2 regions of the Margalitia sp. FSL K6-0131 genome follow, and region 1 is predicted to be linked to the other one. Evidence: a T-box and tRNA genes for the amino acid it is inferred to sense, from the RefSeq annotation. Region 1 holds a T-box; the other holds one or more tRNA genes.
What was found. A T-box is a leader RNA that pairs with one kind of tRNA and senses whether it is charged. The one in region 1 lies ahead of tyrS (tyrosine--tRNA ligase), so its partner is inferred to be a tRNA-Tyr.
Positions count from the first base shown of each region.

Region 1 (4,419 bases):
CTTGTGCTATTTTATGAGCTGAATTTTCTTTCCAATTTCTAATAGCTTCTAAGGAATCCCAATAGGAAACAGTAATACCCAATTCATTATCCCTTGCACTCTCAATACCTAAAAATCCCGGCTGCTGGGAAGCTAATTGTTCCATTGCTTCGGCCATTTTTCCATATCCTTTGTCACCTATTGTTCTTTGTGAAGTGAATATTACAGCGTAATATGGCGGTTGAAATGCTTTCATATTGCCATTCATTTTCATTTCCCCTTAAGTATTTTGTGTTAAATCTAATACCTCATTCTCTAAGAATCTACTTCATCAATCTATAATCAGCCTTGCTTTATTGGACATTTTTTGTCATCAAATACAAAAACCACTAGCCACCACTATCAGAACCTTTTCATTGACGACCATAGGTCTTAAATGCTTTATATAGTCCACGATCATCACACCTTTAACAAGTACTCCTCCAATTAATTCGATTCTTTGTGGATTATATCCTCTTTAATGAAAGCGATCTTTTTATGATTGTTAAACATGGATGTTATCTTTACTTAGCGGACACCAGATCCGTTATTTTGTGCAAAATAGGCAAATCAACCAAATTTGCGGACATAGGTTCCGTTATTTTGTATAAAAGCAGTGATTTCCTTATGTTTTTTCGAAAATAACGTACTCAGTGTCCGCTAAGACTTCAAAATAGGGGTATTTAATAAAAATAGCGGATTTCAGGTCCGCTAAAAAATATATCTAGTTTTAGATTACACTCTTTCCAATTTAACAAACTTCCGCTTCCCAATCTGAATAACGGGTTCTTCCTTAATATCCACCAGTAAATTTAGATCAATCACCTTTACTTCGTTTATCCTCACTCCGCCATTTTGGATCATTTTCTGCGCTTCTGTTTTAGATTTTTGTAATTTTAATTCTGTCAGTAAATCAACTATGGGAACTTCCATTTCTCCCTGCCATTTTACAACAGGGATATCATCAGGCAATCCCCCTCTTTGAAATACTGCTTTAAAGGCTGCTTCTGCACTTTCTGCCTCCTGAGCATGATGAAAGCTGCTTACAATCGTTCTAGCCAGAAGCATTTTGGCGTCTCTCGGGTGGAGTTTTCCTTGAGCTAATTCTTCTTTTATTTGCTTTTTCCGTTCAAGCGGCAAATCTGTAACAAGCTCAAAATATTTTACAATTAATTCATCTGGGATGGACATCGTTTTTCCATACATATCGCTTGGGCTATCATCCACACCAATATAATTATTTTTGGATTTAGACATCTTTTCTACGCCATCAAGACCCTCTAGTAATGGAAGTAAAATAACAATCTGTTTTTCTTTTCCGAAATGCTCTTGCAGCTGTCTTCCCATTAAAACATTGAAATGCTGGTCAGTTCCGCCAAGTTCAACATCACTTTCCAGTTCAACGGAATCAAACCCTTGCATGAGCGGATAGAAAAATTCATGCAAAGAAATGGGCTTCCCTGCCCGAAAACGCTCTGAAAAATCATTTCTTTCGAGTAATCTCGCCACTGTGATACTGGATGCTAAATGAATAATATCTTCCAGATTTAATCTGCTGAGCCATTTTGAGTTGTAATGCAGCTCAACCTTCTCCATATCTAATACTTTGCCAAATTGTTCGAAATAGGTTTTTGCGTTATTTTTTACTTCTTCATTCGTTAACTGTTTTCTCACCGTTGATTTTCCTGTCGGGTCCCCTATCTTACCTGTAAAATCCCCTATAATAAGCTGAATCGTATGTCCATTCTGCTGGAACTGTTTAAGCTTATTTAAAACAACCGTATGACCTAAATGAACATCAGGAGCGGAAGGATCTAATCCTAATTTCACCTTCAACGGTTTGTTTTTTAGGATGGACATAGCAATTTTGTTCTTTAGCTCCCAAGCAGGAATGATTTCCTTTGATCCGCTGCTATAAGTGTCAAATTGCCTCTCCACTTCTGCTATTTGTTCGTTCGTAAGTTGTTCCAAAAAGTTTTCCAAAATACTCTCCTCCTATCTCAAATGTGAAAGCGCCTTGCTCATCGGCGTACGGATTTCGTAGTCTCAGGCTCGAGATAAAGGAAACCGTGCTGAGGTATTCCACGAGCTATTGAAAATTGAACTACCATTTTCACCGAGTAAAATTTGAAGTGTAATTTTACCTGATGTTGACTTATCGTAGGGAGGAGACGCAGAAATCCGCTAGCCGATAGGCGCTGAAACTAGACGTAAAAAATTTTTTTAAAGTTATACACAAGGATATATTTTATAAATATAAAAAACCACGCCCCGAAAAAAGGGACGTGGTTAACGCGGTACCACCCTTATTGAAGATTTCTCTTCCGCTTCATTCGAATAACGGTTCGTCCGTTCTTTACTACTATCCGTTCGCAAAGAAAGTTCATGGAGGTAATTCGCCCTTATCTTTATACTGATTTTCACCACCACCAGCTCTCTGCTACAGGGAGATAAGAAACTACTTATTCCAATCATTACCTTTATATTGTAAATATTTCATTTATACTAACCTAAATTAGGGGAAAATTCAAACTAATTTTTGCGTATTTTATCCTAACCTATTTAATTTTTGTAAGATTACCCACATTAAATCTTTTGGTAGTTGCTTCCCCATTGATTGTTTCCCAAGATACTGTTACAACTTTAGAGCTTAACGCTTTTTTTACGTCTTCATCGTTTAATCCTTTTGAATAATAAATGAACTCGTAACTATAATTTGCAAAGTTTTCTTCTGCGTTATCCTGCTCCCACCCAGTCATATGTATAACCCTCGTTTTATCAATTGTATTAATTACTTTCTCAATATCTGGTATTACTATTTTCCGAGAAGTAATACCATTTGATTGCTTCATATCTATTTTATAGGTCAATATTCTAAAATCACTTATGCCGGAGTCTTCATAATTCACTCTTTCAAGTCTATTAAATTCATCTTCCGTTAGCTTTGAAATATTAAATTTAATCGTAATGGTCGGCTCCTCTACATTTTCCTTTTTGTAGAATACGATGGCAATTATCATAATAATTAATACTATCGGCACTACTGCCTTAAGATATTTCCCCATTTCGCACCCCCCATAAAACATACATACACTTAAAAAAACTCGTTTAATCCATTCGCAAAATAATCGTATTCCTTATTATTAAGAATTTTCTCCCCGTAACCCTCGAAGAAAGTTTCTCTATCTATATCATTTTCAAATAAATGGGGTTTAGGACGGATAGCCAATGAAAGATCATATCTAGGGTCACCGTTGGCTCCCCCACTCCAATCAATGATGCCTGAAATGACGCCATTAGAAACTAAAACGTTATCGATTGTAAAGTCTCCATGAATCAGTGCTTGTTTAGCCATGCTAGGTTTATTCGTTTTAATTTTATCTAACAATGCTTTATTTCCATCCACCTTGTAATGATTTAAATTATATTCAGCATGAAGTAGCATATCGTCAATCCATGGCCGCTCACTTTTTAGTCGGTCGGGGCAAGGGGTTGAATGGATTTTGGATAGGATATTTCCAAAATGAAAGATCAATTCCCTTCTTTTGTTTTTATTCTTTTGATTGGATATAGCAGTTCTTAAAGTTTCTCCCTCTATGTACTCCATGAGAACCCAACATTGATCATATTGTTTTTGTTTAACAAACTTCATTGCTTTCGGAACAGGCAGATTGGTTTCATTTGATAAACAATCTAATACAGATACTTCTTTGTTTAACCATGAACAAAATAACTCTCCCTTCGCCCTTTTCAGCACATAGATGCCTTGATTGCTTTCAAGTATGCCAACATCGGAAGTATAACCCTGTCTGGGGAATTGAATAGAGTTAATATTTTTTACATACTCTAATATTTCTGTTGGGATTTCCCCAATTAGAATCGGTTGCAATTTAGAATACCTCCTCGCAATTAATTTTCCAGCCATTTATCCACCCCGATTACATTATAAAAACCCGAATCTATTCATTACTTTTCTTTGAAACTGATTCATTATAAGCTTCTGAACCATTCTTAGGAATGCTTAAAATCATCCAATCTTTATCTTTTAATTGTTTACCAATATATAAGATTTGCCCTAAGTGATAACTAATGTGAGCTACTTCCGTTTGAATTGCTTGCAGAACACTTAATGGTTGCTGTCTTAGCGTTACCGTTTTATGTAAGTCTTCTGGCTGGAAATTCTCCAATGTGTGAAAAAGCAATTTCCAGCCATCTTCCCAAATTTTCATAAGTTGTTCCTGAGGCTCCATATCATCTACAAATTCCGAGTCCCTATTTCTATATGGTTTTTCTCCATCTGCAGTTAAAAAATCCACCCATCGAGAGTGCATATTCCCACTTATATGCTTTATTATTATTGCGATATTATTAGATTCTTCACTTGGCTTCCAGTGTAATTCT
Region 1 covers NZ_JBBOZS010000001.1:444,998-449,416, reverse strand. Annotated here, with positions in the region: gene NSQ59_RS02310 (antibiotic biosynthesis monooxygenase family protein) at 1-247, opposite strand, end outside; gene tyrS (tyrosine--tRNA ligase) at 754-2,001, opposite strand; T-box leader at 2,295-2,502, opposite strand; gene NSQ59_RS02300 (hypothetical protein) at 2,577-3,083, opposite strand; gene NSQ59_RS02295 (phosphotransferase family protein) at 3,113-3,907, opposite strand; gene NSQ59_RS02290 (DUF1572 family protein) at 3,978-4,419, opposite strand, start outside.

Region 2 (4,419 bases), 260 kb from region 1:
TACCGAAGTTCCTGATTCCACACTGCCAAGAAAATCCTCTAGTGAGGTGAAAGGTGCCCGTACCGCAAACCGACACAGGTAGGCGAGGAGAGAATCCTAAGGTGAGCGAGAGAACTCTCGTTAAGGAACTCGGCAAAATGACCCCGTAACTTCGGGAGAAGGGGTGCTCTGGTAGGGTGCAAGCCCGAGAGAGCCGCAGTGAATAGGCCCAGGCGACTGTTTAGCAAAAACACAGGTCTCTGCGAAGCCGCAAGGCGAAGTATAGGGGCTGACGCCTGCCCGGTGCTGGAAGGTTAAGAGGAGGGGTTAGCGTAAGCGAAGCTCTGAATTGAAGCCCCAGTAAACGGCGGCCGTAACTATAACGGTCCTAAGGTAGCGAAATTCCTTGTCAGGTAAGTTCTGACCCGCACGAAAGGCGTAACGATCTGGGCACTGTCTCAACGAGAGACTCGGTGAAATTATAGTACCTGTGAAGATGCAGGTTACCCGCGACAGGACGGAAAGACCCCGTGGAGCTTTACTGCAGCCTGATATTGAATTTTGGTACAGCTTGTACAGGATAGGTAGGAGCCTTTGAAGCCGGAGCGCCAGCTTCGGTGGAGGCGTCGGTGGGATACTACCCTGGCTGTATTGAAATTCTAACCCGCACCCCTGATCGGGGTGGGAGACAGTGTCAGGCAGGCAGTTTGACTGGGGCGGTCGCCTCCTAAAGAGTAACGGAGGCGCCCAAAGGTTCCCTCAGAATGGTTGGAAATCATTCGTAGAGTGTAAAGGCACAAGGGAGCTTGACTGCGAGACCTACAAGTCGAGCAGGGACGAAAGTCGGGCTTAGTGATCCGGTGGTTCCGCATGGAAGGGCCATCGCTCAACGGATAAAAGCTACCCCGGGGATAACAGGCTTATCTCCCCCAAGAGTCCACATCGACGGGGAGGTTTGGCACCTCGATGTCGGCTCATCGCATCCTGGGGCTGTAGTCGGTCCCAAGGGTTGGGCTGTTCGCCCATTAAAGCGGTACGCGAGCTGGGTTCAGAACGTCGTGAGACAGTTCGGTCCCTATCCGTCGTGGGCGTAGGAAATTTGAGAGGAGCTGTCCTTAGTACGAGAGGACCGGGATGGACGCACCGCTGGTGTACCAGTTGTCTTGCCAAAGGCATCGCTGGGTAGCTATGTGCGGAAGGGATAAGTGCTGAAAGCATCTAAGCATGAAGCCCCCCTCAAGATGAGATTTCCCATAGCGCAAGCTAGTAAGATCCCTGAAAGATGATCAGGTTGATAGGTTCGAGGTGGAAGTGTGGCGACACATGGAGCTGACGAATACTAATCGATCGAGGACTTAACCAAAATATAAAGTGGAAGCGCCTTGCTCATCGGCGTATGAATTTCGTAGTCGCAGGCTCGAGATAAAGGAAACACAGTGAGGTAGTTCACGAACTGATGTTGACTTATCGTAGGGAGGAGACGGAGAAATTCACTAGCCGATAGGCGCTGGAGCTGGATTGAAAAAAGCGAAACTCAGTTTTACTTCTTCTTCTGCAGTATTTAGTTTTGAGGGAATAAAATGAAGAAATTCTAAAAAAACCCTTGAAATTTAGCTGAAAATCATTATAATTAAGTTTGTCTTAATGAAATGAACTGCTTATAAGCAGTGAAGCAAAAGAAACAATATCCGGTAATTATGGCGAGAAGGTCACACCCGTTCCCATCCCGAACACGGAAGTTAAGCTTCTCAGCGCCGATGGTAGTTGGGGGCTCTCCCCCTGCAAGAGTAGGACGTTGCCGGGTTTAGATTATTCCGCAGTAGCTCAGTGGTAGAGCTATCGGCTGTTAACCGATCGGTCGTAGGTTCGAATCCTACCTGCGGAGCCATTGCTTCCATAGCTCAGCAGGTAGAGCACTTCCATGGTAAGGAAGAGGTCACCGGTTCGAGCCCGGTTGGAAGCTTACCTAAACAGCATCTAGATTGGCCCGTTGGTCAAGCGGTTAAGACACCGCCCTTTCACGGCGGTAACACGGGTTCGAATCCCGTACGGGTCACCACTTTAATATATTTCGGAGGATTAGCTCAGCTGGGAGAGCACCTGCCTTACAAGCAGGGGGTCGGCGGTTCGATCCCGTCATCCTCCACCATATTTTAAAAAAAATGCCGGCCTAGCTCAATTGGTAGAGCACGATCGAATATGCTACGAAGCGACGCTTCAGCGTATAGCTCGAGTTGCTACTTGGATAAGCTTTCTGAGAGCTGGACGACAATTATTTGCGATAATTTATCAGCAGTTAACATCTTTTAATAAGCCGGCCTAGCTCAATTGGTAGAGCAACTGACTTGTAATCAGTAGGTTGGGGGTTCAAGTCCTCTGGCCGGCACCATTCCTTATCGGAGGGGTAGCGAAGTGGCTAAACGCGGCGGACTGTAAATCCGCTCCTTCGGGTTCGGCGGTTCGAATCCGTCCCCCTCCACCATTTTAAAGTTATATTTTTTTAAAACTGTGGACATAATATAAATGTCTTTTTTCTTTTCAATGGGCTATAGCCAAGCGGTAAGGCAACGGACTTTGACTCCGTCACTCGTTGGTTCGAATCCAGCTAGCCCAGCCATTTTTTTTTGCCCTTTTTTGATTCATATATATTGAACTTTAGTACATAATAAAGAGGCATAGATATGCGAGCCATTAGCTCGCACGAGTAATCTACGAAGCGAAACATCAGCGTACAGCTTGAGCTGCTACTTGAATAGGCATACTGAAAGCTTGACGACGTAGATGTTCTTAGGAAAGAAGCATAAAATCTTTTCTACAATCTATATTACGAGCCATTAGCTCAGTCGGTAGAGCATCTGACTTTTAATCAGAGGGTCGAAGGTTCGAGTCCTTCATGGCTCATCCATCCTTTAAGGTCTTGATTGAAAAAATCAGGCCTTTTTTTGTTTTAATAAGCAGTTATATCTCTTAAGCGGACACTGAATCCGTTATTCTTATTAAATGCCCATATTTTAAACGTTTAGCGGACATAGATTCCGTTATTTAAGAAAAATCACATCGAAATCACTGCTTTTTTGTAAAATAGCGGAACCTATGTCCGCAAACTCAAGGAATTATCGTGTTTTGTCACAGATAAAGGAACTAGTGTCCGATAAACTTTGTACAAGACGAAAAATATTATAACGATGGAACTTCATATGCTTTTGATTTGCTAGTGTTTGTTTATTTACAATGCTTCTCCACATGCTATTTTAAAACCTTATTCCAGAAAACCCCTTCCTTCAAATTTCAAAAAATATCCACCATAAAATTACGAAAACAACAAAATCCTAATGTATAATGAAAGAATAAATTTCATTGGAGGTCATGGATGACAGAGTTATTTAGGCTTTTAAAAGGCGGTAATAAATCAGCTTTATTAGCCGCTATAGTAAATACAATTATTTCTATAATAAAAGGTATTGCCTTTTTTCTCACAGGCAATGTTGCGATGTTTGCGGAGACGATGCATAGTTTAGGGGATGCAGCAAATCAGCTATTTGTATTTATTGGATCGGCTTTAAGTAAAAAGGCTCCTACTGATCGTTTCCCAAATGGATTTGGAAGACTGGTAAACCTTGTATTACTCGGAGCAGTTTTAATAGTGGGGATTATGTCATTCGAAACAATAAAGGAAGGATTTCATCATATCATCCATCCTACCGTTTCACATGGGTTTATTATTAATATCGTTGTGTTAGGTGCAGGTGTAATACTAGAATCTTTTGTTCTTTTTAAGGCGATGAAGGAAATCGTACACAGTGTAGGTGTCGAGGCAAAAGGATTCGGAATTGTTATACAAAGTATGAGAGGTTTTTCGAAAGCAAAACCTGCGACGAAATTAGTGTTTTTGGAAGATACGGTTGCTACAGGCGGAGGCTTGCTTGCCATTATAGCCGTGGTTATTTCTCATTTTACTTCTTTTCATCAGGCAGAAGGAATAGCGTCTATCTTAATTGGTGTGATGATGTTTATTGTCGTTGGTAAAGTTTTTCTAGATAATGCTGCTGGAGCATTAGGTGAAGCAGATGAAGAAATGGAAGATAGAATCGGCAAGATTGTTATGAATGATCCTTCTGTAAAAGATATTCAGGATGTTACCGTAATCAAAGAAGGTGAGGATCTCCATGTAGAACTTGAAATTGAGGTAGATCCAACTTTAACCGTGGCAGAGGCAGATGACATAAAAGATCGATTGGAACAAAGAATTATGGAGGAAAACGGAGTAGTAGATGTTTTAATTGAGTTTGATGAAGATGATGGGGTAACTAATTGGAAAGAAGATAAGGAAAAAGAGTGAACAATACTGACTGGCTGTGAGAAATTTTCACAGCTTTTTTAATTGAATATATATACAGAAAGTTGTCGAGTTGAGTCATTTCTTTTTCCTGTATACAATAA
Region 2 covers NZ_JBBOZS010000001.1:184,997-189,415, forward strand. Annotated here, with positions in the region: rRNA gene NSQ59_RS00985 (23S ribosomal RNA) at 1-1,342, shown strand, start outside; rRNA gene rrf (5S ribosomal RNA) at 1,667-1,783, shown strand; tRNA gene NSQ59_RS00995 (tRNA-Asn) at 1,793-1,867, shown strand; tRNA gene NSQ59_RS01000 (tRNA-Thr) at 1,870-1,942, shown strand; tRNA gene NSQ59_RS01005 (tRNA-Glu) at 1,964-2,038, shown strand; tRNA gene NSQ59_RS01010 (tRNA-Val) at 2,053-2,128, shown strand; tRNA gene NSQ59_RS01015 (tRNA-Thr) at 2,293-2,368, shown strand; tRNA gene NSQ59_RS01020 (tRNA-Tyr) at 2,378-2,461, shown strand; tRNA gene NSQ59_RS01025 (tRNA-Gln) at 2,522-2,596, shown strand; tRNA gene NSQ59_RS01030 (tRNA-Lys) at 2,808-2,880, shown strand; gene NSQ59_RS01035 (cation diffusion facilitator family transporter) at 3,350-4,318, shown strand.
Region 2: it encodes a tRNA-Tyr, which carries the amino acid that the T-box ahead of tyrS (tyrosine--tRNA ligase) is inferred to sense. The anticodon was not compared.